DNA from 3 places in the Blautia sp. NSJ-175 genome. Region 2 is predicted to be linked to each of the others. Evidence: predicted binding sites of a transcription regulator. Region 2 holds the regulator's gene; each other region holds the start of a gene.
The links. Region 2 encodes Rex, which represses fermentation and respiration genes when NADH is low (regulators of the CRP and FNR family bind a similar motif). Its sites were predicted from a motif close to ATTGTTAANTANTTAACAAT; they were not measured.
Positions count from the first base shown of each region.

Region 1: gap (type I glyceraldehyde-3-phosphate dehydrogenase) is a predicted target of Rex. The motif match lies at 5,786-5,805, and genes of this name have one in related genera.
Region 3: MUB35_RS27655 (L-lactate dehydrogenase) is a predicted target of Rex. The motif match lies at 4,054-4,073, and genes of this name have one in related genera.

Region 1 covers NZ_JALIFQ010000007.1:146,216-157,094, reverse strand. Annotated here, with positions in the region: gene MUB35_RS13140 (L,D-transpeptidase family protein) at 3-1,451, opposite strand; gene MUB35_RS13135 (radical SAM protein) at 1,640-2,542, shown strand; gene tpiA (triose-phosphate isomerase) at 2,604-3,353, opposite strand; gene MUB35_RS13125 (phosphoglycerate kinase) at 3,417-4,610, opposite strand; gene gap (type I glyceraldehyde-3-phosphate dehydrogenase) at 4,716-5,735, opposite strand; gene MUB35_RS13115 (histidinol-phosphatase HisJ family protein) at 5,944-6,744, shown strand; gene MUB35_RS13110 (GNAT family N-acetyltransferase) at 6,767-7,390, opposite strand; gene mnmA (tRNA 2-thiouridine(34) synthase MnmA) at 7,531-8,607, opposite strand; gene nifU (Fe-S cluster assembly scaffold protein NifU) at 8,607-9,044, opposite strand; gene nifS (cysteine desulfurase NifS) at 9,080-10,273, opposite strand; gene MUB35_RS13090 (RrF2 family transcriptional regulator) at 10,286-10,741, opposite strand.
Region 2 covers NZ_JALIFQ010000020.1:59,689-70,567, forward strand. Annotated here, with positions in the region: gene alr (alanine racemase) at 22-1,158, opposite strand; gene MUB35_RS23740 (bifunctional ADP-dependent NAD(P)H-hydrate dehydratase/NAD(P)H-hydrate epimerase) at 1,155-2,657, opposite strand; gene MUB35_RS23745 (redox-sensing transcriptional repressor Rex) at 2,757-3,401, opposite strand; gene MUB35_RS23750 (ABC-F family ATP-binding cassette domain-containing protein) at 3,574-5,481, shown strand; gene MUB35_RS23755 (ABC transporter permease subunit) at 5,544-6,341, opposite strand; gene MUB35_RS23760 (ABC transporter ATP-binding protein) at 6,338-7,237, opposite strand; gene MUB35_RS23765 (TetR/AcrR family transcriptional regulator) at 7,224-7,883, opposite strand; gene MUB35_RS23770 (NADP-dependent isocitrate dehydrogenase) at 8,052-9,263, opposite strand; gene MUB35_RS23775 (GntR family transcriptional regulator) at 9,250-9,948, opposite strand; gene MUB35_RS23780 (2-isopropylmalate synthase) at 9,977-10,879, opposite strand, start outside.
Region 3 covers NZ_JALIFQ010000031.1:512-11,390, forward strand. Annotated here, with positions in the region: gene MUB35_RS27640 (GNAT family N-acetyltransferase) at 1-290, shown strand, start outside; gene MUB35_RS27645 (response regulator transcription factor) at 743-1,441, shown strand; gene MUB35_RS27650 (sensor histidine kinase) at 1,416-3,686, shown strand; gene MUB35_RS27655 (L-lactate dehydrogenase) at 4,266-5,213, shown strand; gene MUB35_RS27660 (CoB--CoM heterodisulfide reductase iron-sulfur subunit B family protein) at 5,239-6,039, shown strand; gene MUB35_RS27665 (4Fe-4S dicluster domain-containing protein) at 6,036-6,425, shown strand; gene MUB35_RS27670 (CoB--CoM heterodisulfide reductase iron-sulfur subunit A family protein) at 6,432-8,420, shown strand; gene MUB35_RS27675 (hydrogenase iron-sulfur subunit) at 8,411-8,854, shown strand; gene MUB35_RS27680 (4Fe-4S dicluster domain-containing protein) at 8,842-9,816, shown strand; gene MUB35_RS27685 (4Fe-4S dicluster domain-containing protein) at 9,820-10,860, shown strand; gene MUB35_RS27690 (FAD/NAD(P)-binding protein) at 10,860-10,879, shown strand, end outside.

The DNA of each region.
Region 1 (10,879 bases), on a different contig from region 2:
CGTCAGTACACCACAATCGGTGTATTCACCTCAATATTATTATAGATCATCTGCACCGCATCTATGGGTGTATTGACACATCCGTGAGAACCATTGGACAGATAGATATCGCCTCCAAAAGCATCTCTCTTTACAAGGTCATGGATTCCCACGCCTCCGTTAAATGGCAGCCAATAGTTAACCGGCTCTTCATAGTCAATACTTCCGTCCGGTTTTTTGCCCACCAGAGTGAAAGGACTCTTTTTATCTTTCAGATTCCAGACACCCCCTGCCGGTGTTGCATGTCCTGTGTTGGGATTGCCGGTCACGACCGGGGTATCCACAATAAGACTGCCGTTTTTATAGAACCACATATGCTGCTGGGAAATGGATATCTCCACATAAGTACCGTCAATCTCATTGCCATCATGCTTCTGCGCCTTGTACAGCCAGGTCACTTCCAAGGTTGTGCTTTCCCCTGCATTGAGAGTATTCATCAGAGACTCTGTAGTCTTATCCTGCCATAACTGCCAGCCATAGTCGCCTCCGGTAAGATGGACCGTACTTCCGCCTGTAGTAACAAAGTCCCTTGCTTTGCCCTTTGTGTTGTATACTGCGGAAAGATCGATAATATACTGCTTCACAGTAGGTTCATCAAAATAATAATTGCCTGCATCGTCTTTCTTCAGCCAGGATTTCAAAAGGTCCCTTGTGATGGTTTCCTGTCCATGCCCAAAGTCCAAAACGATCTGCATGGTGGTCAATGCATTCAGTTTATCTCTTTCCTGGGTCAGCCCCGGGTCATCCTGCCGCACTGCCGGTGCCTGATAACAGCCTGACTCTTCTAAGGAGACTTCTCCTTTTCGTCCGTTAACGGCATCCTTGATGGCTTTTACTGTCTTTTCCTGATCCAGCGTATTACCTTCCACCTCAGGAACGATCTGATATGCTTCCCCTGTATCCTCCAGATAAGCATCCTGCGGCGCTGTCATATTCTCCGGCTTGAGACAGGCCAGGCTGCTGATGACCGTGTCAAGACTTGCCTCATCATAAGAATTATCCAGACTCACCTCATAATTCTTGTCTTTTGTCAGGCTGAAAATCCACAGCCAGGCGTTCTGGTCCTCCATAAGCTTTTCCAGTTCACCGTCGTCCTTATAAGTCAGCTTAATATCTGCCGCCTGGATCACATCCTGCTTATCCTCTTTCTCTTTGATCGTCAGAGAATATGTCTCCGCCTCTTTTTTAATGATCTCCTTGATGTAGTCCACAGATTTTTCACTGCAGTCATATCCGTTGATGGTAGTGCCGCTGTAGAACTTGTCCTGGTAATAATAGCCCACAGCACAATAGATACCCACCACTGCCAAAAGCAGCACGATCAGAAGCGCCAGCAGTATCCTTTTGACGACCTTGCTTTTTCCCTTATTCTTTTTTTCTGTTTTCTTTTTTTCATTCGTTTTTTTACTCATTTTCACACCCTTAATTATTAGACGCATTTCTCCCCTAAAAAGTTTCACATGAATTATTTTAACGCAAAATACGACAAAAAGGAAGAGGTTTCAGGCACACACTTGAAATTTTAGGAAATTTTCATTATGATGTTAATAAAACGAAACAGTTTTGGAAGAGATTTGAAATGTTTGGAGGAAAATCGCTGATGAACCAGCCTGACGAATATAAAAATTGTTCACTCTGCCCAAGGAACTGCCATGCAGACCGTCATTTGCGTAAAGGTTACTGTCAATGTACCGACAGGCTGACGGCCGCAAGAGCTGCCCTGCACCATTGGGAAGAGCCATGTATCAGCGGCACCAACGGCAGCGGCACTGTATTTTTTACGGGCTGTACGCTCCGCTGCTGTTTCTGCCAGAATTATTCCGTAAGCAGTGAAGGCTTTGGAAAGGAGATCACAGAGGAGAGGCTGTCCGAAATCTTCCTGGAACTGCAGGATGCCGGTGCCCACAATATCAATCTGGTGACAGCCACCCAGTACCTGCCTTCCGTCCTGCCTGCCCTTGACAGGGTAAAGGACCGCCTGCATATTCCCGTTGTGTACAACTGCGGAGGATATGAAAAACCGGAAACCCTGGCACGCCTCAGGGATTATGTGGATATTTATCTGCCGGATCTAAAATATTATGATTCCGCGCTCTCCATGCGCTACTCCATGGCCCCCGATTATTTTTCCGCCGCGTCCAATGCCATACCATATATGATAGAGCAGACAGGTGCTCCCAGATTTGACGATAACGGACTTTTGAAAAGCGGTGTCATCATCCGCCATATGGTCCTCCCCGGCTGTCGAAAAGATTCCATTCGGCTGCTGCACTGGATCAAGGAAAATCTTCCGGACAACCACTATCTCATCAGCCTGCTGAGCCAGTTTACCCCATTCTATAAAAGCAGCGGGTATCCTGAGATCAACCGCAGGATCACAACTTATGAATACGAGAGCGTACTGGAGGAGGCTGTCCGTCTTGGGCTCACAGACGGATATATGCAGGAAAAAAGCAGTGCCAAAGAGGAATACACCCCGCCCTTTAATCTGGAGGGGATATAGACAGCGTCAAAAAAGCCTTCCCCGTGTTTACCGTGGAAGGCTTTCTTTCTGCTGTTACATATTATTTGTAGTTCACAATCTGTCCGAATTCCGGTTTCAGGGAAGCGCCGCCTACTAAGCCGCCGTCAATATCGTTCTGAGCGAACAGTTCCGGAGCTGTCTTGGCATTTACGGATCCGCCGTACTGGATGCGGATAGCTTCTGCAGTCGCCTCGTCATATACTTCAGCGATGCATGCACGGATACCTGCACAAACTTCCTGTGCCTGCTCTGTGGTAGCTGTCTTACCTGTTCCGATAGCCCAGATCGGCTCGTAAGCGATCACTGCTGTCTTAGCCTGGTCTGCTGTTACGCCCTGGAATCCAACTTTCACCTGCTGACGGATGAAGTCCATGGTCACGCCCTGCTCTCTCTGCTCCAGAGTCTCGCCGCAGCACATGATCGGAGTGATTCCATGCTCAAATGCTTTCAGCATTTTTTTATTTACAGTCTCGCTTGTCTCTGCGAAGTATTCTCTTCTCTCAGAGTGGCCTAAAACAACATATTTTACACCGGCATCTGTGAGCATGCCCGGAGCGATCTCACCTGTGTAGGCACCTTTCTCCTCATAGTACATATTCTCAGCGCCAACCTGGATGTTTGTGCCTTTGCAGGCTTCTACAACCGGAAGGATATCAATTGCCGGTACACAGAATACTACGTCAACTTCCTCGTTTGCTACCAGAGGTTTTAATGTGTTTACTAATTCAACAGCTTCGCTGGGAGTCATATTCATCTTCCAGTTACCAGCAACAATTTTTCTTCTTGCCATGACTTTATTTCCTTCTTTCACTTATTCTTTATCTGCAACTGTCCAGTGTTTTCACAGTTACTTTTATTTATCATTAGCTGCTGCCACGCCCGGCAGTTCTTTGCCCTCTAAGAATTCCAGGGAAGCGCCGCCTCCTGTGGAAATGTGGGTCATCTTGTCACCATATCCCAGGATATTGACAGCCGCTGCAGAATCACCGCCGCCGATGATGGTGGTAGCGTCTGTTTCAGCCAGTGCTTTTGCAACTGCTTCTGTACCATGAGCAAAATTCGGCATCTCGAAACATCCCATCGGTCCGTTCCACACAACAGTCTTAGCATCTTTTACAGCGTCACAGAAGATTTTCTCTGTCTCAGGTCCAATATCCATGCCTTCCCAGCCGTCCGGGATCTCGCCGCGTTTTGCAACCTGGATGTTGCAGTCATTGGAGAAATCATCACCAATACGGTTGTCCACCGGCAGTAAAAGTTTCACGCCTTTTTCCTCTGCCTTTTTCATCATATCCAGTGCATACTGCAGATAATCGTCTTCACAGAGAGACACGCCAATGTGTCCGCCCAGAGCTTTTGAGAATGTGTAGGACATTCCGCCGCCGATGATCAGAGTATCTACTTTATCAAGCAGATTGTCGATCACAGAAATCTTACTGGAAACTTTAGCGCCGCCCAGAATTGCAACAAACGGTCTGTTTGGGTTGTCCACGGCATTTCCCAGGAAGTCGATCTCTTTCTGCATCAGATATCCGACAACCGCAGTATCTACAAACTGTGTCACACCGACATTGGAGCAGTGTGCTCTGTGGGCAGTACCAAATGCGTCATTTACAAATACATCGCACAGAGATGCCAGCTCTTTGCTGAATGCTTCTCCGTTCTTTGTCTCTTCTGCACGGTAACGTGTATTTTCCAGTAAAACAACATCTCCGTCTTTCATTGCCTGGACAGCAGCTTTTGCATTCGGTCCGACTACTTCCGGGTCTGCTGCAAATTTTACTTCCTGGCCCAGTAATTCTGACATTCTCTTGGCAACAGGAGCCAGAGATAACTCCGGTTTTGCTTCTCCCTTAGGTTTGCCCAGATGAGAGCACAGAATTACTTTTCCACCGTCAGCAATCAGCTTCTTGATAGTGGGAAGGGCTGCCACCAGACGGTTTTCATCTGTGATCTTACCTTCCTGAAGGGGAACGTTGAAATCACAACGGACTAAAACTTTTTTTCCTTTTACGTTGATGTCATCAACTGATTTCTTGTTGAGCATTGGATGATGCCTCCTTTAATATTTGTTCTTGTTAAATAACAGAATGGACAAAAGGAGCCCGGTCCAAAATAGACCGGACCCCTTAATGAGTCTTTATTTGTAATATTATTTCTCTAATAATTTTCCGAAGTATTTGATTGTTCTTACCATCTGGCTTGTGTAAGAATTCTCATTGTCATACCAGGAAATAACCTGAACCTCAGTTGTGCCATTGTCTAACGGCAGAACCATTGTCTGGGTTGCATCAAACAGAGAACCGTATTTCATACCGATGATATCGCTGGATACGATTTCGTCTGTGTTGTATCCGAAGGACTCTGTAGCCTGCTCTTTCATGATTGCGTTAACCTGATCTACAGTTACAGTTCCGTCAACAACTGCTGTCAGAATTGTAGTAGAACCTGTAGGGGTCGGAACACGCTGAGCAGATCCGATCAGTTTGCCGTTCAGTTCCGGAATAACCAGACCGATTGCCTTTGCAGCACCTGTGCTGTTCGGAACGATATTAACTGCAGCTGCACGAGATCTTCTTAAATCGCCTTTTCTCTGCGGTCCGTCCAGTGTCATCTGATCGCCTGTGTAAGCATGGATTGTGCACATGATACCGGATTTGATCGGAGCCAGGTCGTTTAATGCTTTTGCCATCGGAGCCAGGCAGTTTGTTGTACAGGAAGCTGCGGAGATGATGTTGTCATCTTTTGTCAGTGTCTCATGGTTTACATTGTAAACGATGGTCGGAAGGTCATTTCCAGCCGGAGCGGAGATAACAACTTTCTTAGCACCTGCTTTGATATGAGCTTCTGCTTTTGCTTTGGATGTATAGAAACCTGTACATTCCAGAACAACATCTACACCGATTTCTCCCCAAGGAAGTTCTTCAGCGTTAGCTTTTGCGTAGATTTTGATTTCTTTGCCATCAACTGTGATGGAATCTTCACCTGCTGTTACTGTATCGCCAAGTGCATATCTTCCCTGTGTAGAGTCATATTTCAGTAAGTGAGCTAACATTGTCGGAGATGTTAAGTCATTGATTGCTACAACTTCAAATCCTTCTGCTCCAAACATCTGTCTGAAAGCCAGACGTCCAATACGTCCAAATCCATTGATTGCTACTTTTACTGCCATGTTATTCATTCCTCCTAAAAGTGTTTGTATTCCGTGAGGTTTCTATTAAGATTGTTAAAGAAACATCAACCTATTTGATATTGTACCTAATCTGAGACAAAAATTCAAGCATAAAATGAAAAATCGTACCAGTTTTACATTCTCTTTATGTACAATTCCCTCTCTTTCCTATATAATTAGGGCAGCAAATGAAAAGGAGATGTCATCTATGTACGCAGATTATCACATGCACACATCATTTTCCAGCGACAGCGAAGCTCCTATGGAGCACATGATCCTCGGTGCCATTCACAGAAATGTGCCCCGGGTCTGCTTTACAGAGCATATGGATTTCGATTTTCCCACAGGAGAATTTGATTTTCTTGTGGATATGCCGGCTTACCGGGAAAAACTTCTGGAACTCAGAAAAAAGTATGAAGATAAAATAGAGATAAATTTCGGTATCGAGCTTGGACTCCAGCCCCATCTGACCGGGAAACTGCCGTCCTTCGCAGCCGGTTACCCCTTTGATTTTGTCATCGGCTCCGTGCATGTTGCGGACGGATGTGACCCCTATGACAGGATATTTTTTGAAAACCGCAGCGAGGAGGAGGCATACCGCAGCTATTTTACCTGCCTTTTGGAAAACTTAAAAGTCTTCTCCTGTTTCGATGTATGCGGTCACATTGACTATGTGGTTCGCTACGGCCCCAACCGCAACCTGTATTATACCTATGAAAAATACAGAGATATCCTGGACGAAATTCTCCGCGTTCTGGTGCAGAAGGGCATCGGACTGGAATGCAACACCGCGGGGTTCAAATACGGTCTCGGGCATCCCAATCCCACGGAAAAGATATTGAGCCGCTACCGGGAACTGGGAGGCGAAATCCTCACCCTTGGCTCTGACGCTCATGCGCCGGAACACATTGCCTATGACTTTGAGCGCGCAGGGGCATTGTTAAAGGAATGTGGTTTTCATTATTATACGGTTTTCAGGAACAGAAAACCGGAATTTCTTCCATTGTAATTGTAAGAGAAATTCCGGAATCTTACAGCCAGATCACCTGGCTGCCATATACGATCTTAGGAATGACGGTGCGGTAAATGCTGTCCAATTCCTCCCTGCAGCGTATCTGTATCTCCTCTTTTTCGGCTGCAGCGGAGGACTTTCCTAAAATTCTGTATTCCACCCCAAAGAGGCGGCAGGTGTTCCGGGAATCAAAAAATCCATTCTTTTCGTAAAAGCGGATTCTTCTTCTGCGGACCTGCAGTTCCTCTTCCCGGGCTGCAAAGGATGGGTCTTCGGTCTCTGCCATGATGATATACCCCTCGTTCTCCCGTACGGCTTCTTTATCGCTGTACATGTCTCTTTTATCTAAAATAGACTGAAGTGCCAGAAGACATGCACTCCCATACCCTCTGCCTCTCACAGACGGCAGCACTGCCAGATAATCGATCAGGTATGCCCTCCCGGAGGGTGCCTTTATCAAAAACGCATATCCTGCCAGTGCATTCCCGTCATAGAACCCATACCCATCCCCTCTGCCGCTCTCTGTCAGCGCCAGAATACTTTTCAGAGGTTTGAGTTCTGACCTTGGAAAATCTTTCTTCATGTAGGTTTTATATATGTACCGAATGCTTTCATTATCCAGTCTCTCTGCTCTCACATTCATCTAATCCTTACCTCCCGGTTAAAACCCAATATTTCGGCCGCGTGCTCTGCATACGATCTGTACCGGCCCAAAGAAAAAACTGCCCGGAAAACAGCTTCATGCAAAAACTGTCTCCCGGGCAATTTTATACTCCAAAAAAGTCATAAAATAATGCCGCCTCCGGCTACATATTCTCCGTCATAAAAGACAACTGCCTGTCCCGGAGTGATGGCCCTCTGGGGTTCATCGAAGATTACCCGAATCTTGTCTTCCTCTTCTCTGTGTATGACAGCAGAAGCACCTCTGTGGTTATACCGGATTTTAGCCATAACATGCATGTCCTCTTTCAGGTCAGGAATGGACATAAAGTTAATCCGGTTACAGATCAGTTCTCTTTGGAACAGGTCCTCATTTTCTCCGATCACCACCTCGTTGCTTTCAGGACGAATCTCTGTCACAAAGACAGGATGTCCCATTGCCAGGCCCAGGCCTTTTCTCTGACCAATGGTATAATGGGTGATTCCTTTATGGCGCCCGATCACCGTACCGTCTGCCAGCACGTAGCTGCCCTCTTCTATCTTATGCTCTGTATTCTCCTCGATAAATCCGGCATAGTCCTTGTCCGGCACAAAGCAGATTTCCTGGCTGTCCTTCTTCTTCGCCACGGGAAGGCCAATCTGTTCCGCTATTTTTCTGATCTCATCCTTCTCATAGAATCCAACAGGCATAAGCGTATGTGAAAGCTGGAACTGGGTAAGATTATAAAGGGCATAGGTCTGGTCTTTTCCTGTGGCATCCGACATTTTCAGAGAATACCTGCCGCTGTCTGTCTGCACGATCTTGGCGTAATGGCCTGTGGCAATGTAATCCGCACCGATCTCCATGCTCCTTTTTAGAAGGGATTCCCATTTTACATAACGGTTGCAGGCAATACAGGGGTTGGGTGTGCGGCCTTTTAGATATTCCTGAATGAAATAGTCAATGACATTTTCTCTGAACTCATGTTTGAAGTTCATGACGTAGTAGGGAATCTCCAGCATGTTCGCCACTCTTCTGGCATCGTCCACTGCGCTCAGGCCGCAGCAGCCGCCGTTCTCCTCCTGTGCGGCATTGTCCTCATCCTGCCAGATCTGCATGGTGACTCCAATGACATCATATCCCTGTTCCTTCAGCAGATAGGCCGCCACTGAGGAGTCCACACCGCCGGACATCCCCACAACTACCTTCTTTTTTTCCATTAATACTCTTCCTCTTCTTCCCCTTCAGAAATATCGCTTTTTGGCTTATCCAGACCCTCGATCTTAATTCCGTGCTTTTCCGCATAATCCCAGAGTGCTGCATGGATTGCTTCCTCAGCAAGCAGGGAGCAGTGTACTTTTACCGGGGGAAGGCCGTCAAGAGCCTCCATAACCGCTTTATTTGTCACCTGCAGGGCCTCCTGAATGGTTTTGCCCTTCACAAGCTCTGTAGCCATACTGCTGGTTGCCACTGCGGCGCCGCAGCCGAAGGTTTTGAATTTACAGTCCCGGATGATTCCGTCCTCATCAATATCCAGATACATTCTCATAATGTCTCCGCATTTTGCATTGCCTACGGTTCCGACACCGCTGGCGCCTTCAATCTCTCCTACATTTCTCGGGTTCTGAAAATGGTCCATTACTTTTTCGCTGTACATAATTTATTTTCCTCCATAATTTGTCTTTTTTGATCTTACGCTCTGTTCTGTTTCTGTTTTTTTATGAAATCTTCATATAACGGGGAGAGTTCACGCAGACGGTTTACAATCTCCTTGATCTGGTCCAGTGTGTAGTCCAGATCTTCTTTTGTTGTCTCCTCGCTGATGGTCATTCTGAGGGAACCATGGGCAATCTCATGAGGCAGACCGATGGCCAGCAGTACATGGGACGGGTCCAGGGATCCGGAGGTACATGCAGAACCGCTTGACGCCGCGATTCCCTTCATATCCAGCATAATGAGCAGGGACTCACCCTCAATGAACTGGAAGCTCACATTAATGTTGTTCGGCAGACGTCTTTTGGCGTCACCGTTGAGGCGGACATAGGGAATCTCATTTAAGATTCTGCCGATAAAGTAATCCCTCAGCTCTATCTCTTTCTTCGTACGCTCCTCCATGGTTCTGGCTGCTCGCTCTGCTGCCACACCGTATCCCACAATGGCCGGCACGTTCTCTGTACCTGCTCTTCTCTTTCTCTCCTGAGCACCGCCGTGTACAAAACTGCGGATCTTTACGCCTTTGCGGATATATAAGAAACCAATGCCCTTTGGTCCGTTGATCTTATGTCCGCTGGAGCTTAACATATCAATGTTCATCTCATCCACATGAATCGGGACCTGTCCGAATGCCTGTACCGCATCTGTGTGGAATAATATATTGTGTTCTTTGGCGATCATTCCGATCTCTTTGATGGGCTGGACAGCGCCGATCTCATTGTTTGCAAACATAATGGAGATCAGGATCGTCTCCGGTGTGATGGCTTCTAAGAGATCATCCAGCTTTACGATACCATTCTCATCCACATCCAGATAGGTCACCCTTGCTCCGCGTTTTTCCAGATATTCGCAGGTGTGCAGAATAGCGTGATGCTCTATCTTCGTGGTGATGATATGGTTTCCTTTGCTTTTGTATGCTTCAAATGCCGCTTTCAAAGCCCAGTTATCCGCTTCACTGCCGCCTGCTGTAAAGTAAATTTCCTCTGACTTTGCGCCCAGCACCTCTGCGATCTGTTCTCTGGCTTTTGTGATCGCCTCTTTGCTTCTCTGTCCGATCTCATAGATGCTGGATGGATTTCCGTAGCTCTCTGTGAAGTACGGAAGCATGGCATCTACAACCTCCTGTGCTGTTTTTGTTGTTGCTGCATTATCCAGATATATTGTTGTCTTCATAATTCCTCTCTCCTAATTGTCACATTTTTGCACCTGAATCTGCCCCTTATCCCGCATCCTGCGGCTTTCCTCTACGAGCTGATCCAGCATGATGGAATCTACAGTTTCTTTTATACTATTATTGATACGCTGCCATACATAGCGGGTGACGCACAAATCCGCACCCTGGCAGCTATGTTCTCCTCCTCCATTACAGGTAACGGCATCCAGACTGCCCTCCAGCGCCCGAAGGACATCCCCTACGGATATCTCACCGGCAGGTCTGGCAAGCTTATATCCGCCCTGTGCACCGCGGACGCTCACTACCAACCCGGCACTCTTTAACTTGCGCACCAGCTGTTCCAGATAACTGTCAGAAATGTTCTGGCGTGTGGCAATGCTCTGTATGGAAACAGCCTCAGATTCGCTGTATAAAGCCAAATCGATCAAGGCTCTCAAGCCGTACCTTCCTTTGGTTGATAATTTCAAATCATCACCATCCTTTTCAAATTCCGACTGTTTTACTCGGATTTGATTGTAGAATATCATTCTTATCCTGTTCTGTCAAGATACTTTTTGGAATATATTGTGAAAAAGGCTATAAAAGTTACTATTGCTCTCTCTGCG
Region 2 (10,879 bases):
CAGGCACGTCCACACGGCCGGCTACTGCCCGGAAACGTACAGACGCGGCACACGTTTGTTGATGCAGCAGGCAAACTCATAATTGAAACGGCCGGATATCTCCCCCAGCTCCTCCATTGTGATGCACTCCTGCCCGTCTCTTCCGATCAAGGTCACTTCATCTAACTCTTCCGCTTCCGGAATATCTGTCACATCTGCCATGAACTGATCCATACAGACGCGTCCGATAATAGGCGCGCGCCTGCTTCGTATCAGCACGCTGCCCCTGCCCGACAGCCCTCTGCAGTACCCGTCCGCATACCCCACGGGAATCGTGGCCACCCTGGTCGGGCGTGTTGTGACAAAGGTACCGCCGTAACTGATCTCCACGCCGGGTTCCACTGTCTTTATGTATACAACTCTGCTTTTGAGAGCCATAACCGGTTTTAAAGGCACCGGCTCCTTTTCCACCTGGTCGGATGGATACAGGCCGTACAGAATAATGCCTGCCCTCACTGCATCCATGTTCGCCTCGGGAATACGGATGATACCTGCGCTGTTGGAACAGTGCTTCAGAGGCACATGCAGCCCCTTCTCCTCCAGTGCATGGACAAATTTCAGGTATCTCTCAAGCTGCACATACGCCGGTTCCCTGTCCGTCTCATCGGCTCTGGCAAAATGTGTGAACAGACCTTCTACTTCAAGGCCGGGCATCTCTGCAATCTTCAGAATCTCCGGTACATCATGCTGTAAGTCGCGATAGCCGATACGGGTCATGCCTGTATCCAGCTTAATATGTATCTTTACTGTTTTGTTCAGCCGCTTTGCCGTGTCCGATAAATCCTCAGCCATCTTACCGGTAAAAACGGTTGGACGGAAATCGTTCTTGATAATCGTCTCGTAATCTTCCAGGAAGGTATATCCAAGGATCAGAACAGGCTTTTTGATGCCGCCCTCCCGAAGAGCAAGTCCCTCTTCCACACAGGCCACTGCAAATCCCCAAATATAGGGCAGTGATTCTATGTGTTCGGCAATGGGAAGCGCTCCGTGTCCATAGCCGTCCGCTTTGAGTACGGCTATGATCTTCGTGTCCTCATGGATATTCTTCTTCATATTTTCCAGATTATAGGAAACCGCATCCAAATCTATGGAAACGTAAATCCTGTTTGGTGTCTTCATAAAACTGCTCCTCTTTTCTTCAAGATCTCCGCTGTCTGTGTAATGATATCCCCGGCAATCATGCTGTACTCACCTTTTTGGGCGGCGGCCATATCCCCTGCCATACCGTGGAAATAAACGCCGAGAGCTGCCGCCTCCCTGGCTGAAAGTCCCTGGGACAAAAATCCCATGAGGATGCCAAAGAGCACGTCCCCGCTTCCCGCTGTTGCCATACCGCTGTTGCCGGAGGTGTTGATAAATATCTCCTCGCCGCCGTCGGAAATGACGGTACGTGAATCTTTACACACGACTGTCAGGTGATATTTCCCGGCAAAACGTTTTGTCAGGTAAAGAGGCGCTTCCTTCCACTCCTCCACAGATACCCCGGAGATTCTGGAAAACTCACCCAGATGCGGTGTCACAAGGACCGGTGCCGGATACTGGGACAGCACTTCCATTCTGCCGGCCAGCAGATTCAGGCCGTCCGCGTCGATCAGCAGAGGTTTTCTGCCCTCCGCCAGTATGGTATACAAAATATCTTCCGCCTGCTGTCCTGTGCCGAGTCCCGGTCCTACCCCGATCACATCAGCCCATGCAAGCCCTTCCCGGATCTGTTCTTTTCGGATCTCTTCATCGTCATAAAAGCTGTACATGGCCTCCGGCAGCATTGTGGTCAGTGCCTGACGGTTCTCTTCCCTGGTATGTACCTTTATCATGCCTGCGCCGGCCCTAAGAGCCGCACAGGCGGAGAGATATGCCGCGCCGCTTATATCCCGGCTGCCGGCTGCCAGGAATATTTTCCCGAAAGTTCCTTTGTTCCCGTCCGGCTTTCTCGCCGGAATCCGGCACAGATCCTTCTCCTCACAGCTCTGTATGGACAGTTCAAAATCATTCTGAGGCAGCCTGTAGATTCCGATATCAGCCGTCCTTACCTTGCCCGCGCAGGATGCGCCCGGGTAGAATAAAAGACCTGCCTTCTCATAAGCAAAGGTGACTGTCACATCAGCCTTCACTGCGCAGCCCAGCACTTTCCCCGTATCAGCACTGATACCTGATGGAATGTCCACTGCCATGACCTTTGCCCCTGACCGGTTCAGAGCTTCGATGGTGTCCCTGTATTTTCCGCCCACTTCCCTGGACAGACCTACACCAAAGACAGCATCTACTATAGTAGTATATTCAGCAGGTACTGCATTCTTGACAAAGGATATATGATAATTTTCTGCAATTTTCACTTGCTTTCTCATTTCTTCTGTATAATGGTCCTTTTTTCCAAGTATACAGATATCTGCCGAGACACCTGTCATATGGAGCATACGGGCCACCGCTACGCCGTCCGCACCGTTATTTCCGGTACCGCAGAGCACCAGAACTCTTTTCAGAGGAAAATTTTCCTCCCGAAGTGCCTGACAGACACTCAGAGCTGCCCGCTCCATAAGTACCAGGGAGGGAACCCCGATCTCGTGGATCGTGTATTCATCCAATAGCTTCATCTGTCCGCCGGTTACGATTTGTTTCATATCATACACTCCTCTCTTATTCCGGTATGAATCAGGGAAGTCTGTCAAACCTTCCTGCAGAGCAAAAGGCCGCCGCAAAAATTCCGCAGCAGCCTTTTCTTACTTTTTATGTTCGGTCACATAACAATTCAGGTTATAAGACAATCGCATGAGGCTCTCAGAAAGGTGTACATTTTCCACGATGACATCCTCCGGGACCTCCAGATCCAGATGTGCGAAATTCCAGATGGCTTTGATTCCGTTTTCCACCAGCAGGTTGGCTGTCTCCTCCGCGTTATTCTTAGGCAGAGTCAGCGCTGCTATCTGAACATCATTATCCTTCAGATACTGGGGAAGTTCATCCATCATAAGAATTTCGTTCCCACGGATAGAGATACCTTTCAGAACCGGATTCACATCAAATATACCCACCACTTTAAATCCGCGCTTTTCAAACTGTACATAATTGGCCAGTGCCTGTCCCAGATTGCCGGCTCCGATGATGATCATGTTGTGGGTCCTGTCGAGCCCCAGGATCTTGGCGATCTCTGTATACAGGTACTGCACATTATAGCCGTATCCCTGCTGCCCGAATCCTCCGAAATTGTTCAGGTCCTGGCGAATCTGGGATGCGGTCACGCGCATCTTGCTGCTCAGCTCGTTTGAGGAAATACGTTCCACACCATCTTCCAAAAGTTCTCCTAAATATCTGTAATATCGGGGAAGTCTTCTGATGACTGCTTTTGATATGCATTTTTCGTCCACGACTTTACCCTCCTTATGTCTAAGTTTTCTGTTTCATATAGGAATATTATATATAATTGTTAAAATAAAGTCAAATACAATTCCAGTTATTGTTGTTTTTATCTGTTGTCAAATTCTGAATTTCCGATATAATAGGAAGGGTGAACCAAAAGATAAAGGAGATTCGTATAAAATGATACTGGCATGTCAAAACATTGAAAAATCGTTCGGAGGCATGAATCTGATCCATGATGCCTCCTTCCATATAGAAGAACGCGAAAAAGCCGCCCTGGTGGGCATCAACGGAGCAGGAAAATCCACACTGCTGCGCATCATCATGCAGGAGATTCCCGCGGACAGCGGAGAGGTAATCTTATCAAGGGGCAGGACCATCGGCTATCTGGCCCAGCATCAGGAGTTGGACAGCGCGCTCACCATCTATGACTCTCTGCTCCAGGTCAAACAGCATATTCTGGATATGGAGCTTCATATGCGCAGAACCGAAAAACAGATGAAGCACGCCCAAGGGGAGGAGCTGGACCGCCTGATGGAGACGTATTCCCGGCTGACCCATGAGTTTGAGATGGAGAACGGCTATGCGTATAAAAGTGAGCTTGTGGGCGTACTGAAGGGACTCGGCTTTCCGGAGAGTGACTTTGAAAAAGAAATCTCCACCCTGTCAGGAGGCCAGAAAACCCGTGTGGCCCTTGGCCGTCTGCTGCTGTCAAAACCGGATATCATCCTTCTGGATGAGCCTACCAACCATCTGGATATGGACTCCATCTCCTGGCTGGAGACGTACCTTTTGAATTATCCGGGAGCTGTCCTTATCGTATCCCACGACCGGTATTTTCTGGACAGGATCGTGACCAAGGTGATTGATATTGACAACGGAAAGGTAAGCTCCTTCAGCGGAAACTATTCCGCCTACAGTGAGAAAAAGGCCCAGCTTCGCAGAGATGCCTACCAGGCCTACCTCAATCAGCAGCAGGAGATCAAACACCAGGAGGAAGTCATTGCCAAATTAAAGCAGTTCAACCGGGAAAAGTCCATTAAGCGGGCTGAGAGCCGGGAAAAGATGCTGGATAAGATTGAAGTCATAGAAAAACCGACTGAGGTAAACGCGTCCATGCGTATTTACCTGAAGCCCCGCATAGAGAGCGGCATGGATGTGCTGACCGTGGAACATCTCTCTAAATCCTTTCCCTCCCTCCCGCTGTTTTCTGATCTGAACTTTTCCATCAAACGCGGGGAGCGTGTGGCCATCATCGGGAATAACGGAACCGGAAAAACGACGATACTCAAAATACTGAACGAGCTGGTCCCGGCCGACGCCGGCGTCTTCCATCTGGGAAGTAAAGTACACATCGGCTACTATGACCAGGAGCACCACGTGCTGCATATGGAAAAAACCATCTTCGAGGAGATTTCGGATGATTTTCCCAAGCTCACCAACACGGAGATCCGCAATCTGCTGGCTGCCTTTCTCTTTACCGGGGATGATGTCTTTAAAAAGATCGCATCCTTAAGCGGCGGGGAACGGGGCCGCGTATCCCTGGCAAAGCTCATGCTCTCAGAAGCCAATTTCCTGATCCTGGATGAGCCTACCAACCATCTTGACATTATGTCAAAGGAGATCCTGGAGGAGGCCCTGCGCAATTATACGGGTACGGTGCTGTATGTATCCCATGACCGTTACTTTATCAACCGTACCGCCACCAGGATCCTGGAGCTGACCAACCAGAGTATGGTAAACTATATCGGCAACTATGATTATTACATGGAGAAGAGGGAGGAGCTCACCCGCATCTATGCGCCGGGCCTTGAGGAGGAACAGGCTGCGGAATCCGTATCCGCCACGAAACTGGACTGGAAACAGCGCAAAGAAGAACAGGCACGCCAGAGAAAGCGTGAAAATGATCTGAAGAAGACAGAGGCAGAGATTGAACGCCTGGAAACCAGGGACAAAGAGATCGACAGTGAGATGGAAAAGCCTGAAGTTGCCGTCAATGTGGCTGAATGCGTCCGGCTTGCCAATGAAAAAGCTGAGATTGCAGAAAAGCTGGAAGAACTGTATGAAAAATGGGAAGAGCTGGCATAATGCCTGCTCCTCCCGTTTTTTATATCCGGCTGCTATCCTTCGGCCGTCTGCGATTCCATCTCTTACAAAGGCAGATCCCGTTTGCTGAACCGTATGATCCCTATTCCCATAAGCAGGATTCCTGCCAGATACAAAATGCCGCACATGATCCACGCCTTCCCGTCACCTGCAGCCAGCCCGTCAATATCAAAGAGGGTTATGGGGGTGGCGTATTTTACTTTCTCGAATTTATCCCCCACCTGTGATATCATCTGCACGAGAATGGAATATACCACCACGGTTGTGCTGACCGCGGAGGAAGTCTTTGTCTCATTGCTGCAGCAGGATGCACAGAAACATGTCCCGCCGAAAAATACAAGGATACCCAATAATCCCACATTGATCCGAAGGAAAGCACCTGTCTCCATCTCTCCCGGAAAAAGCGCCTCACTGAAAGCAAGAATCAGGCAGGTCACATATACCACCATGACAACCAGGCAGGTCAGCATGAAGACACACTGAGTCAGCATGATCTTCCATCGTTTCTGTGGTACCGCCAGCAGGTAGGCCATGGAACCGTTATCTACATATCTGGATACCAGTCTGTTGGATAGGATAATGATAAATACCCCGGGGAAGGCCACATACAGCATTCCGTATAAATATCCGGATACAAATTCCAGCAGCGTCTGGCCCACGTCAGCCATGCCGAATGCCGCAAACAGATCCGGCATACTGTCAGCCATCATTTTCAGGCTGTCTCCCATCTCGGGGTTAAACATCATGGTGATCATACTTCCGTATACACTGAGCACTACAAGAAAAATGACGAGCAGCAGCCAGTTGGATTTGATCTCTTTTTTAAACAGTGTAGCATTCATGATTTTGCTGCCCCCTCTCCGTAGAAATGCATGAAGAACTCTTCCAGGCTCTGTGTGCGCACGTCGAAATCCGTGACCGTATAGGCGCCTGCTTTTTTGATAAAGGCATCCAGGTTTTTTCCAACCTTGGCCGTTACCGTTTTACTGCCGGGCTGATAGACTGCCTCCGGGAATGCGGCAGCGAATGCCTCTGCCATATCCGCCTCCCGGAAGGTGATATCAATCACCTTCTGCCGCCCCTCTTTCAGTTTCTCCATCTCCTCCACTGCAACCAGCCGTCCGTCTCGGATAATGGCAGCGCGGTCACAGGTGCGCTCAATTTCCTCAAACATATGAGAAGACATCAAAATGGTCTTTCCCTTTTTCTTCTCGGAAAGGATCAGCTCCACAAAACGGTTCTGCATCAGAGGGTCTAGTCCGCTGGTGGGTTCATCCAGGATCAGGATGCTGGCCAGCGGGTTCATAAAGGCACAGACGATTCCTATCTTCTGCTTCATGCCCTTTGACATTTTCTTCAGTTTGCCGGACGCGTTCAAGTCAAACATCTTCATCAGTTCCTGTGCCCGGCCCATATCTCTCATATTTTTCATTTTAGCCACAAAGCGGATAAACTCCATCCCTGTCATCGAATCAATAAAAGCGATCTCTCCCGGCAGATACCCAAGAGATGTCTGGATCTTATCCGACTCTTTGAAGCAGTCCATATCCAGAATGGACAGTCTGCCCTTATCCGGTTTGATGAATCCCATCAACTGCCGGATCGTGGTTGTCTTACCGGCACCGTTTGGCCCTAAAAACCCCAGTACCTCTCCCTGTTTTACAGAAAAACTAACATCAAAAACGCCGCGGTTCTGCCCATAGTCTTTCGTAATATGACTGATTTCAATCACGTTCATTTTTTTGCCTCCTTCCAACCATTTCGGTTAGATACTCTTCTTTGTATGCGATCCGCTTCAGCATTTCTGACCATTTTCTGAATTGACGCATCAATTCATCCGCATCCACCGTATCGGTATAAAACATTCTCTGGTGCAGATATCCGTCAGTGAGCCAGAGAAGCATGTTCAGTATTTCTTTGGGATCTATGTCCTCCCTGAATTTAGTCATATCTACATTCTTGAAATAATCCACGAACATGGTATCCATCTGGTTTTTCATAAAAGAGTTCATATCTTCCGATACGTCCTCCCTGGATGTAAAAAATGCCCGGACACTGAACTCCATAAGAAAGGGAAAACTGGAGAGGATACGGGCTTTTTTGTCTGCTGCATAGGCCAGCAGCTCAAAATAATCCGTTATTTCAAAAAAGTGCCGGTCTAAAAGGCGCGGTCCTACCTTCTCCATGACATACTCAAATATGTACATATACAGCTCTTTCTTATTTTTAAAATAGTAAAACAGCAGCCCTTTTGAGATGCCTGCCTTTGCAGCGATCAGGTCTGTGGATGCCCGTTTGTATTCATTGGTGCCAAACACTTCCAGTGCTGCATTGACAACCGCGTTCTTCTTCTCTTCTGAGAGACTGCTAAGTCTGTCCTCCATCCTGTGCCTCCTTTAATGCTTTACCGATTCGGTTAATACCCATTATAAGAAATTGACTAAATTTTTCAACCCCTGCCCGAGACTTTTTTTCACAAATAATAAGTCCATGTAAGCAGGGACTTGTTTCTCTCTCTTACATGGACTTTTAAATCAGCAGACGCTTATTTTTTACGCGTATAAAACATCCAGATTCTTCCTTACAGCCAGTATAAACTCACGGCTGTTCAATACAGAAGGATTCTTAATTGACGTGATGAGTGCAAGGTCTTTTGTCATCTCTCCCTTTTCGATAGTAGTGAGCGTGGCCTGTTCCAGCCGGTCGGCAAACAGGCAGAGGTCTGTATTTCCATCCAGCTCCCCGCGTTTTCTCAAAGCTCCGGACCAGGCAAAGATGGTAGCCACGGAGTTGGTGGAAGTCTCTTCCCCTTTTAAATGTTTGTAATAGTGGCGCTGTACGGTTCCGTGTGCAGCTTCATACTCAAAATATCCGTGAGGGGATACCAGCACGGATGTCATCATAGCCAGAGAGCCGAAAGCGGAGGATACCATATCACTCATAACATCCCCGTCATAGTTCTTGCAGGCCCAGATAAAGCCGCCTTCGGCTTTCATCACACGTGCCACCGCGTCGTCGATCAGTGTATAGAAATATGTAATACCGGCCTTTTCAAAGGCATCCTTATATTCTTTCTCATAGATGTCCTGGAAAATATCCTTGAAGGTATGGTCATACTTTTTGGAAATGGTGTCCTTGGTGGAGAACCACAGATCCTGTTTTGTGGAGAGCGCGTATTCAAAGCAGCTTCTGGCAAAGCTCTCAATGGAATCATTTAAGTTGTGCATTCCCTGTGCCACCCCGGCACCTGTGAAGTTATGCACCAGTTCTCTTGTCTCTGTTCCGTCAGCCGCGGTATATACAAGCTCCACCCTGCCCGGTCCGGGAATGACCATCTCTGTGTTTTTATAGACATCCCCGTAGGCATGTCTTGCCAGAGTGATGGGTTTCTTCCAGTTCTTTACACAGGGCTCGATTCCTTTTACCACAATAGGCGCCCTGAAAACCGTACCGTCCAGCATGGAACGAATGGTGCCGTTGGGACTTTTATACATTTCCTTTAAGTGATACTCGTCCATTCTGGCCGCGTTCGGGGTGATGGTGGCACATTTTACCGCTACTTTGTATTTCTTTGTGGCATTGGCCGCATCCACTGTCACCTGGTCGCCGGTCTCATTTCTGTACTCCAGTCCCAGATCATAATACTCTGTGTTCAGTTCCACATATGGCGCAAGCAGATCCTCTTTGATCATTTTCCAGAGGATCCTTGTCATCTCATCCCCATCCATTTCCACCAGAGGTGTTGTCATTTTAATTTTTTCCATTGTTGTCGTTCTCCTTTCCGTATTCTTCCCGCAGAATTTCTTCCAGATTAAAATGTTTCAGATTCTCAACTGTATTAAATATGTGTCTTGCAGCTACCTGTTCCGCCAGATCCGCGTTTTTGCTCTTTATGGCTTCCAGAATCTCTGTGTGCTCACTGCCTGATTTATTCAGACGCATGCGGTTCATAATGGATACCTGCCGCACACGCTGTACATATTGATGAAAATCAGACAGTGTGTGGGAAAGCATCCGGCTGCCGGACGCCTCATAGAGCAGCTTATGGAACTTGCCGTCCATTTCGCAGACCTGCTCATAGTGTTCTTTCTTTGCATGATAGTCTGACAGGACAATGGCCTCCTCCATGGCTTCCAGCTGTTCCGGTGTTATATTCTCCACGGCCATCCGGGCACAGAGCCCTTCCAGCCGGGAGCGGATCAAATAAATATCAGTCACGTCCCTTGCGGATATCCCGTTGACAAAGGCTCCTTTGTTTGGCACCAGGCGTACCAGGCCCTCCAGTTCCAGCTGCCGGATGGCTTCCCGGACCGGAGTTCTGCTGACTCCCAGCTCTTTCCCTATGGTACATTCCACCAATTCGTCTCCCTGCTGGTAACGGCCTTTCAGAATATCTGAACGGATCTTGTCAAACACCTGGCCCCTCAGGGACTTTTCTCTACCTGCCATTTTGCTTCCTTCCTCACATGTCATTGCCTTATAAGGTTATATTTAATCTTGCGCAGCTCTCCTCGATCACGGATATCAGCTCCTCATCCGTCAGGACAGTCACGCGTCCCTCCTCGTACTGGGCATCCACCCATGCCTTTACCATCTGCACCAGTTCGCTGTTCTTCTGCACCTGTTTCTCACCGGACAGGCGGTAATGATTGTTGATCCAGTGAGCAATGCCGGCAAGGCCCGAGGTGTTGGAAACAGCCACCTGCGGCGGACGGCCCAGGAATTTATCCGTATCAAAGATATTGTAGATCTCTTCATTCTTCAGAAGACCGTCTGCATGGATACCGGCTCTCGTCACATTGAATGCACTTCCCACAAACGGTGTTGTGGAGGGCACCTTGTATCCGATCTCTTTTTCGTAGTACTCCGCAAGCTCTGTGATGACCCTTGTATCCATGCCGTCCAGGGAGCCTTTGATCTGCGCGTACTCGAATACCATAGCTTCAAGGGGTGTATTGCCGGTTCTCTCACCAATGCCGAACAGGGAGCAGTTTACACCGCTTGCGCCGTAAAGCCACGCCGTCGTGGAATTGCTCACAGCCTTGTAGAAATCGTTGTGGCCATGGAATTCAATCAGCTCGGAAGGGATTCCGGCATGTGTCAGAATACCGTAAATAATGCCCGGAATGGAGCGTGGGATCACAGCACCCGGATAGTTCACGCCATATCCCATGGTGTCACAGCAGCGCACCTTAATGGGAATGGAGTACTCCTCCATCAGTTTATTCAGTTCCAGACAGAAGGGGATCACATAGCCGTAGATATCCGCTCTTGTTATATCCTCCAGATGGCATCTGGGGCTGATTCCCGTCTCCAGGCATTCACGGATCACACTCAGGTAATGCTCCATGGCCTGCTTTCTGGTCATTTTCATTTTATA
Region 3 (10,879 bases), on a different contig from region 2:
TTGAATTATTCCACAGAGATGCTGCCGATTATTTTACAAATTGCGGATTACTTAGATTAGATATTCGAAGTGACTATGAAATTTCAAGTGAGATTATAGAGATATTAAGATTGATAATTGAACCTGCATATACCTTGTTTGGTTGTGATAAAATTGCTACAAAAGCTACGATAGCAGCGACAGAACGTATTGCGGCATTGAAAGATTTAGGATTTAAACGCTCAGAAGAAAAATTAATAGGACATAATGGAACAGAATATGATTCGTATTTTGTATTATGCCGGGATTAGTAAAACTACAAACTCAGATTGCGGGCGAAAAACGTGTATTATTCACAGCATTATTTTATCAGTATTTATAATATTTAAAGTAGAGGAAAATAATCTTTTAGGCGGGACTGACAGTACGGGATTCGTGAGGGCAGTTTATGCAGTATTGTTATTTACGGAAGAGATAATGTGCCGGAGCATGTGGCCATCAGTCTGGGTAATAGAAAAGATGTGCATGCAGGCAATAGCAGGGGTGTAAAATGGGCAGAGGAGCCAGTTCGGTTCGCCTTGTATAATTGCCGATTATGCTTTATACTTATAAGAATATGGATGTATGAGACAGTAGGAGAAGTACCGCGGGTGCTTCTCCTATTTTAGAAAGGACAGCATTGTAAGAAATCTGTAAGGAATCTGTCAGTTGTTTTGTAAGACAGAGGGGGTATTATAAATACAAGCTTTAAGGAGGAGGAGACATGAGCGAATGTATTCTTGTGGCAGATGATGACAGAGAGATCGTAAAGGCCATAGCTATTTTACTGGAGAGGGAGGGCTACAAAGTTCTGCGGGCCTATGATGGATTGGAGGCGCTGGATCTTCTGGCGCAGAACCAGGTTCAGCTTATATTGATGGATGTCATGATGCCGCGTATGGACGGCCTGTCCGCCATTATGAAGATCAGGGAGAGAAAAAATATACCGATTATCGTACTGAGTGCCAAAAGTGAGGACACAGACAAGGTGCTGGGGCTCTCCATGGGAGCGGATGATTATGTGACAAAGCCTTACAATTCACAGGAACTGCTTGCCAGGGTAAAAAGCCATCTCAGACGTTATACCAGATTGGGAGATATCCATGCAGCCAGCGCCTCAAAGGAGTTTAAAAGCGGCCGCCTCTGTTATCATGCTGAGGAGCGGGTACTGTATGCGGATGGGGAGTCCATTCGGCTCACTGCCACGGAGACAAAGATTGTGGATCTGTTTATGCGGAACCTGGGACGTGTATTTTCCGCAGAGGAAATTTACTGCCGTGTCTGGGAAGAAGAGGCATTTGCTCCGGAGAACACGGTTATGGTGCATATCCGGCGCATTCGTGAAAAAATCGAACTGAATCCAAAGGAGCCAGAATACTTAAAGGTGGTGTGGGGAATTGGATATAAAATCGAAAAAATGTAAAGTGATAACAGCCTGGGCAGCGTTTTTCCTGAGTATTTGTCTGCTTGTGGAGAGTGGCTTGACCGGCCTGAATTTTCTGACAGGGAGCGGCCCCCGGGGGGTGAGCGTTAAGGATGCGCTTGCCGCGGATTTTGAAGAGACTGAGGAGTTTCGCAGCTTTGTGTCAGACTATCTGGATACGTTTCTTGCCATGGCGACCGGAGGCCCGGTGGACTGGTACAGCAGATATGGAGATGCAGCTTTGGATGATTCTTATGACATCTCCTGGGGAAGCGGCATTGCGGAGAGTGCGGCGACTACTGTAATCGAGGAAAGTGCAGAATCGGCTTGGGATGGGGATTACACCTCAGAGGACTGGGAGTATAAAACTTCCGCAAAACAAGTGCATGAGACGATTAAAAACGATAAAAACCTGGTCTATGATATCCGGTATAACGGAAAGTCTGTATATACCAACGATGAGAATGGAATTTTGAAAGAGGGAGAAAAGAGTCTGCCTTCAGATTACAATTTTTATATGGTCTTTGCAGAGGGTAAGGCGTCTGTATTCAAAGATAAGAAAGCTGTAGATGTATATGGGGATGGGGTATACCGTGATGACAGCCAGTGGCGTATTCCCGGCTATAAGAATTTTACCGTGGATGAAAAAACAAAAAAGGCAGAAGTTCGCATGGCAGTGATAAAATCTCCGGTAAATTATGTGCAGGGTAATTATTCCGGCAGTTCGGGCAGTTATTATGGGACAAGCAGCCTGTATGATATAGTCCGAAATATGGAACATGCAAAGCGCAGCTACATTGCCAAAATCGTGGAGTTTATTGCCGGACTCGTGCTTCTGGGCGTTTACCTGGCACTGAGAAAGTATAAAAAGGACGGAGACAGATTCCTTGCGGTTTATACGGGAAAAATCTGGCTGGAATGTAAGGTCGCTCTGGCAGTTCTTGTGATTGTGGGAGGAATTGCAGGACTTAACAACTACATGGGTGTCTTTTACGGATGGGGGTACTATGAGTATGCATCAGAGATATTGTATCCGATGATGTATTCTTTATTGGCAAATCCCATGCTGCTGCTGATATGTTTCTGGATTTTATATCTCCTGATCAATGATTACAGATATAACAGAAAGAAACCCAGAAAGATACTGGTCAGGGATATACAGAAATTATTTCAGATAAGGGATATGGAGTATCCTTTTCAAAAAAAAATGATCCGTAAATTTTCACCGGTGATGATATCCGGAATCGTACTGTCAGTGATTGCGGCTTTGGCCTGCTTTGTGTCATCTTATTATTTGTATGATAATGGCGGAAGCCTTGCAATGGTGCTGCTGCTTGTGGCACTGGCGGTGATCGCACTGCTGGCGGGTATGATGAGACAATATGCATCTGACAACCGGATACTCGCCAAAGAGATGGGTGATCTGATCCGTCAGATAAAAAAAGTCCATGACGGAAATATGACGGATAAGCTGAAAGTGCCGGAGGATTCGGACCTGTATGACGCTGTCCAGCAGCTAAATGATATCCAATACGGTATGGATACGGCTCTGTCGGAGCGAATGAAAAGTGAGCGTATGAAGGTGGAGCTGGTATCAAATGTTTCTCATGACATCAAAACGCCTCTGACCTCCATTATCAGTTATGTGGAACTTATGAAGCAGGAGGAGAACCTGCCGGAGGATGTCAAGGATTATATCCGCATTCTGGATATAAAGTCCCAGCGTCTGAAATCCATGGTGCAGGATGTTTTTGAGATCAGCAAAGCGGCCTCCAAGCAGCTCCCCGTAAATCTAGAGGATTTGGATCTGGGCAAGCTTCTCCGCCAGACACTGGCTGATATGGAGGAACAGATAGAAGAAAGCTCTGTGACGGTTAAAGCACAGATTCCGGCAGAGGCAGTGGTGATCCATGCGGATGGCAGCCGTCTCTACAGAGTTTTCCAGAACCTTCTGCAGAACGCCCTGAAGTATTCCTTGGATGGTTCACGCGTTTTCATAACACTGAAAACAGACAATAAAACAGCAAGGGCCACGGTAAAAAATATTTCCCAGGAGGAGATCCCGTCGGATATTGATTTTACCGAGCGGTTTGTACGCGGAGATGAGAGCCGTACCGACGGCGGAAGCGGACTGGGCCTTTCTATTGCCAGGAGTTTTACAGAGGCGTGCGGAGGTGTGTTCGGGATTGAAGTGGATGCGGATCTGTTTGTGGTGACAGTGGAATTTCCGATAAAAGATATTTAAACTAACATGTTTGATAGATAAAAAGACTGCCCCTGCGGTGCCGGAATGACGGAGCTGGCAGGGGCAGTCTTTTTTTGAATACAGCGTGCTTTTGTAAGCACACCTTAAAAATGTGTGATAAATTCAGAAAAAACCATTTTTTGTTTTTTGTATACATACATGAATCTGCCCCAATATTCCAGGAAAATAATCGAAAAAATAATCGACAAAAAAAGTCCAAAAATAAATTGCACGCATAAAAATACAAGTAATTTAAGCATTTTTAATTTTTTGAATGCACGCACAAAAAACAAGATGGCCGAAAGTGCACTTTTCTACATTAACGTAGTAGATGAGGCAAAAAAGTACAAAAAATCGTTAAAAAGTTGTTGTTAATTTCTTATCAATATGATATCCTTAATTCGTAGCGCGAAATCAGATTCTTCTCAAAAGGCCCTGAAACCAGGGGGGATGAGTAAATATGTTTTAACAGAAAAACATACTCAGAGAGATAGAATTTGTGATTTCACATTTTTTTGAATATTAATTGTTAAAAAAAAGACAATAAGGACCACCCAAGGGAAGGGGAAAGGAGCAAGCATGAGTAGTAAAATTACTGTCATCGGAGCCGGAAGCGTTGGCTCAACAATTGCTTACACATTATCTAACGGGGATATCGCATCAGAAATCGTATTGATTGATATCAACAAAGAAAAGGTTGCCGGAGAAGTTATGGATATCGCACAGGGTACCTGTTTCCGCGATCCGATCAATATCGTTGCCGGAGAGTACGAGGATGCAAAGGATTCCGATATTGTAATCATCACATCAGGAATCGCCCGCAAACCGGGTCAGACAAGAATTGAGCTGACACAGACAAATGTGAATATTTTAAAGAGCATTACACCGGAAATTGTAAAGGCTGCGCCAAACGCGCTTTACATCATTGTAAGCAATCCTGTTGATATTATGACTTATGTATTTACAAAGATCTCAGGACTGCCGGAGAATCAGATCATCGGTTCCGGAACGATTCTGGATACGGCGCGCCTCCGCTGCGGACTGTCTGAACACTTTAAAGTTGCTCAGAAGAACATCCACGCTTATGTATTCGGTGAGCACGGCGATACTTCCTTCATCCCCTGGACTGGAGCATATATATCAGGTGTCAGCCTGGATGAGTATTATGAACTGGCAAAGAACCTGGGCAAAGACGTGGAAGAGCTTGATAAGGACGAGATGCTGACCTATGTGCAGAAATCCGGCGGCAAGGTGATTGCGAACAAAGGCGCTACTTTCTATGCGGTATCAGCGGCAGTATGTAAGCTGTGCGGAATCCTGCTGGCATCCTCCGATTCCATCGCAACGGTTTCATCCATGATGCACGGGGAATACGGCATTGAGGATGTCTGCGTCAGCACACTGACTCTGGTTGGACCGAACGGTATTCAGGGCAAAGTGCCGATGAGAATGAACAAAGAAGAGATTGCAAAACTTCAGGCAAGTGCCAATGCACTGAAAGAAGTTATCAAACAGATAGAACTGTAAAACAGGATTTTTAACAGGAGGAACTATGAAGTACAGTTATTATCCGGGGTGTACCCTGAAAACAAAAGCAGTGGAGCTGGATGCTTATGCCAGAGCTTCTGCAAGGGCACTGGGATTTGAACTGGAAGAAATTGAAAACTGGCAGTGCTGCGGCGGAGTTTATCCGCTGGGCACTGACGAGATCGCCACAAAACTTTCTTCCGTCCGTGCTCTCAATGAGGCCAAAGAAAAAGGCCAGGATCTGGTAACACTCTGTTCTGCCTGTCATCATGTGATAAAACGTGTCAATGATGATATGAAGAACGCAGACGATATTCGCACCAGAGCAAATAATTATATGCAGTTAGAAGAACCCTATGCAGGTGAGACGACAGTGCTCCATTTTCTGGAGGTACTCCGTGACCGCATAGGTTTCGACACGTTAAAGGAGAAAGTGACAGCTCCGCTTACCGGCAAAAAGATAGGCGCTTACTACGGATGCCTGCTTCTTCGCCCAAGCGGGCTTCTGGAATTCGACGATCCGGAGAATCCGTCCATCATCGAGGACTTCATCCGGGCCATCGGTGCAGAGCCGGTGATCTATCCGTACAGAAACGAGTGCTGCGGCGGCTACATATCCCTGAAGGAAAAAGGGATGTCAAAAACCATGTGTGATAAGATCATGGACAGCGCATCCGGATTTGGAGCTGACATGCTGATCACAGCCTGTCCATTATGCCTGTATAACCTGAATAAGAGCACTTGCGGCAGCAGACTTCCGGTATACTATTTTACAGAACTTCTGGCAGAAGCTCTCGGCGTGAAAGAGGAGGTAGCAAAAGCATGAATACTCCAAAAAAACAGGCTGAAATGATTAAGGAAATCAGCGGTGTCAATCCGCTGAAATGTATGAAATGCGGCAAATGTTCTGCGTCCTGTCCATCCTACAATGAAATGGACATCAAACCCCATCAGTTTGTATCTTATGTGCAGAATGAAGATATCGAGTCTTTGGTGAACTCAAAATCTCTCTGGAAATGCCTTTCCTGCTTTGCATGCGTGGAGCGCTGCCCAAGGGATGTAAAACCGGGCAAACTCATTGATGCGGCAAGACAGCTTGTGGTCCGCGAGAAGGGCGGGGATTACCTGATGGCTGATGAAATCCCCGAGCTTTTGGACCCGGAACTTCCGCAGCAGCTTTTAGTCAGTGCATTCAGAAGATACAGGAGGTGAGGTTAAGTGCAGAGAATAGGTGTATTCGTCTGTCATTGCGGCAGCAACATCGCTGCTACGGTAGATGTAAAAAAAGTAGTGGAAATGGCTAAAATGGAGCCGGGAGTTGTCCATGCGGAAGATTATCAGTATATGTGTTCCGAAGCCGGACAGTCCAAGATTGCAGAGGCTATCAAAAATGAAAAACTGACAGGACTTGTGGTATGTTCCTGTTCACCGCGTATGCACGAGACCACTTTCCGCAAGGCAGCGGAGAGAGCCGGATTAAACCCATACATGGTGGAAGTCGCCAATATTCGTGAACATTGTTCCTGGATTCACAAGGATATGGAGGAGGCTACCAAGAAGGCAGTCATCCTTGCAAGAGCGGCAATCGCGAAAGTGAATTTGAACGCGTCCTTGAAGCCGGGCGAGAGCCTTGTCACAAAACGTGCCCTGGTGATCGGCGGCGGTATTGCAGGTATCCAGACCGCACTTGACATTGCAGAGGCGGGTTACGAAGTGGATATTGTGGAGAAGACACCCAGTATCGGCGGAAGAATGTCACAGCTTGACAAGACCTTCCCTACACTGGACTGTTCTGCCTGTATCCTGACACCTAAGATGGTGGAGGCATCCGCTCATGAGAAGATCAACATCTATACATACAGCGAGGTGGAAAAGGTTTCCGGCTTTGTAGGTGATTTTACAGTGGATATCCGCAAGAAAGCAAGAAGTGTGGATATGGACAAATGTACAGGCTGCGGCGTATGCCAGGAGAAATGCCCGTCCAAGAAGAATTCCAATGAGTTCAACAGGGGCCTGAATACAAGAAGCGCCATCTACACACCGTTTGCCCAGGCAATCCCCAATGTTCCTGTCATTGACAGAGAGAACTGTATTAAGTTCAAGACAGGAAAATGCGGTGTCTGCGCCAAGGTATGCCAGGCAGGTGCCATTGATTATGAGCAGAAGGACGAGATCCTTACAGAGAAGTACGGTGCCATTGTAGTTGCCACCGGTTTTGACACCATCAAGCTGGATAATTACGATGAGTATGCGTACAACCAGAGCAAGGATGTGATCACATCCCTGGAGCTGGAGCGTATCATGAACGCAGCAGGACCTACCAAAGGCCATCTGGAACGCATGTCCGATGGGAAGGCGCCGAAGAATATGGTGTTTATCCAGTGTGTGGGAAGCCGCTGCGCGGACAAGAGAGGAAAGAGCTACTGCTCCAAGATATGCTGTATGTACACAGCAAAACACGCCATGCTGATCCGCGATAAATATCCGGATGTGAACGTGACTGTATTTTACATTGATGTCCGTACCCCGGGCAAAAACTTTGATGAGTTCTACAGAAGAGCCGTGGAGGAATACGGTGTGAACTACATCAAAGGCCAGGTGGGTAAAGTCGCTCCCCAGCCAAACGGACAGTTATTAGTACAGGGCGTTGACCTCATTGATAACAAGCAGATCCTCATGGAGGCAGATATGGTGGTTCTGGCTACAGCCATTGAACCGGATCCTTCTGTAAGGAAGATTGCCACCATGCTCACAGCCAGCATAGATACCAACAACTTCCTGACCGAGGCACATCCCAAGCTTCGTCCCGTGGAATCCCCAACGGCAGGTATCTTCCTGTCAGGCGTATGCCAGGGACCCAAGGACATACCTGAGACTGTTTCCCAGGCAGGAGCAGCGGCAGTGAAAGCCATCGGGCTTCTTGCAAAAGACAAGCTGATGACAAACCCATGTACAGCCAAATCCGACGAACTTCTCTGCAACGGATGTTCCACCTGTGCAAATGTGTGCCCGTACGGTGCCATCACTTACGAGGACAAAGAGGTGAATGACCACGGAATCCGTGAGACACGCCGTATCGCAGTTGTGAACAATGCGCTTTGCCAGGGATGCGGAGCCTGTACCGTTGCCTGCCCGTCAGGAGCCATGGACTTACAGGGATTCTCGAACAGACAGATCATAGCGGAGGTGGATGCAATATGTCGATAGAAACAAAGGAAGAATTCAGACCTAAAATTGTGGCATTCTGCTGTAACTGGTGCAGTTATGCAGGTGCGGATCTGGCCGGAAGCAGCCGCCTTTCCTATCCTGCAGATGTGAAGATCATCCGTGTGCCATGTTCCTGCCGTGTAAATCCCATGTTCATCCTGAGAGCATTTGAGAAAGGTGCGGACGGCGTGATCCTCTGCGGATGCCATCCGGGAGACTGCCACTACAGCACAGGAAACTACTATGCCAGAAGGCGTATGACACTTTTATTCTCCATGCTGGATTATATCGGCGTGGAAAACGGACGTACCCGTGTGGAATGGGTGTCAGCCGCAGAGGGTGTCAAATTCTCCACTACCATGAATGAGTTTGTGGAAAAAGTCCGCTCTCTGGGCAAAAACGTAAGATTGGAGGATTTGAGATGCAGGAATTGATTAACCGTGCAAAAGAGCTGTTAGCGGACGGTACCGTAGCCCGTGTTCTCGGCTGGAAAGCGGGAGACCTGCCTTACAATCCGGAACCGGCATATTTTGAAAAGGAAGAGGACTTTGAGAATTTCGTATACAACGGATTCTGCGGAGCCAATTTAAGCAAATATATGATTGAAGCCTCCAAACTGGAGGGAAAGACCCTGGTATGCCTGAAACCGTGTGATACCTACAGCTTTAACCAGCTCATCAAGGAGCACAGGGTGGACAGGGAAAAAGCCTATATTATCGGTGTGGGCTGCAAAGGCAAGCTGGATATTGAAAAGATCAAAGGTATGGGGATTAAGGGAATCGAGAGTATTTCCGGCGCCGAGATCACAGATGGGGCAGATACCCTGACCATACAGACCCTCTACGGAGAGAAGACATGTTCCTATGCAGATGCCATGCTGGAGAGATGCCATGTATGCAAAGGCAAAGAGCATAAGATATACGATGAGCTGATCGGAGAATCAAAAGAGACAAAAGACGCAGAGCGTTTTGACAGTGTGGCTGCCATTGAGGCCATGAGCCCGGAGGAGAAATTTGCGTTTTTCCAGAAGGAGTTAAGCAAATGTATCCGCTGCAATGCCTGCAGAAACGTATGTCCTGCATGCAGCTGCAGAAAATGTGTATTTGACAGCAACAAGTTTGACAGTTCCCAGAAAGCTAATGTGGACTCCTTTGAAGAGAAGATGTTCCACATCATCCGTGCTTTCCATGTGGCAGGACGCTGTACAGACTGCGGAGAGTGCAGCCGTGTATGTCCCCAGGGAATACCCCTTCATCTGTTCAACCGGAAATTCATCAAGGACATCAATGAGTTCTACGGAGAATATCAGGCCGGTGAAGACACAGATTCCAGAGGACCGCTGACAGACTTTACCTTTGATGACGTAGAGCCAGGCATTGTGGCAGAAAGGGGATAATGTATGTATAAGATAGCAAAAGAAAATCTGGCGGCATTATTCCAGTTGATCGCCGGCTCCCGGGAATTATACCTTCCTGTAAAAGTGAGCGGACAGGTGAACTTCAGAGCATGGAGCGAGGACGCGGAGGTGGATCTTGATACACTGAAGACGGTGAAATCTCCAAAAGACGCGTTCTTCCCCCAGAGTGAGGATCTGTATACCTGCAGAAAGGACGGAAAAAAGCTGACAGTTGAACCGGAAGCACTGAAAGAGCAGGATTTTGTGGTATTTGGAATGAAGGCCTGCGATGTGAAAGGTGTGGAGGTTTTAGATAAAGTATTTTTAGCTGACCCGGTAGACTCTTTCTATGCGGCAAGGCGTGAGCACGGTACTATTGTGGCTATGGCATGCCATGAGCCGGAAGAGACCTGCTTCTGTAAAGTGTTTGGCGCAGACTGTGCAGAGCCGGTGGCAGATGTGGCTGTGTGGATGACAGGCGAGGAGCTTTACTGGAAATCCCTCACAGAAAAGGGAGATGCCCTTACGAAATCTGCAGAAAGCCTTCTTGCTGAGGCAGACGCTGAGGACGAGAAGAAAGTGGAGGAAGAGAAAGCATCCATCCGCGGAATCGTTGAGAAGCTGCCTTACTCCAATCTTTCCCTGGAAGGATGGAACGGGGAGGCATTAAACGAAAAATTCAATTCTGAACTCTGGGAAGAACTGTACAAGCCATGTCTGGCGTGCGGAACCTGTACCTTTGTATGTCCAACCTGCCAGTGCTATGACATCAAGGACTACGACACAGGCCACGGAATCAAGAGATACCGCTGCTGGGATTCCTGCATGTTCTCGGATTTCACCATGATGGCACACGGGAACAACCGTACGAGCCAGATGCAGCGTTTCCGTCAGAGATTTATGCATAAACTGGTATATTTCCCGGCAAACAACGACGGGATGTATTCCTGTGTAGGCTGCGGCAGATGTGTGGAAAAATGCCCGGCTTCCTTAAATATCGTAAAGGTTATCAAATCCTTTCAGAACCAGGGAGGTGACAAATAATGAGTGAATGTACCTGTCA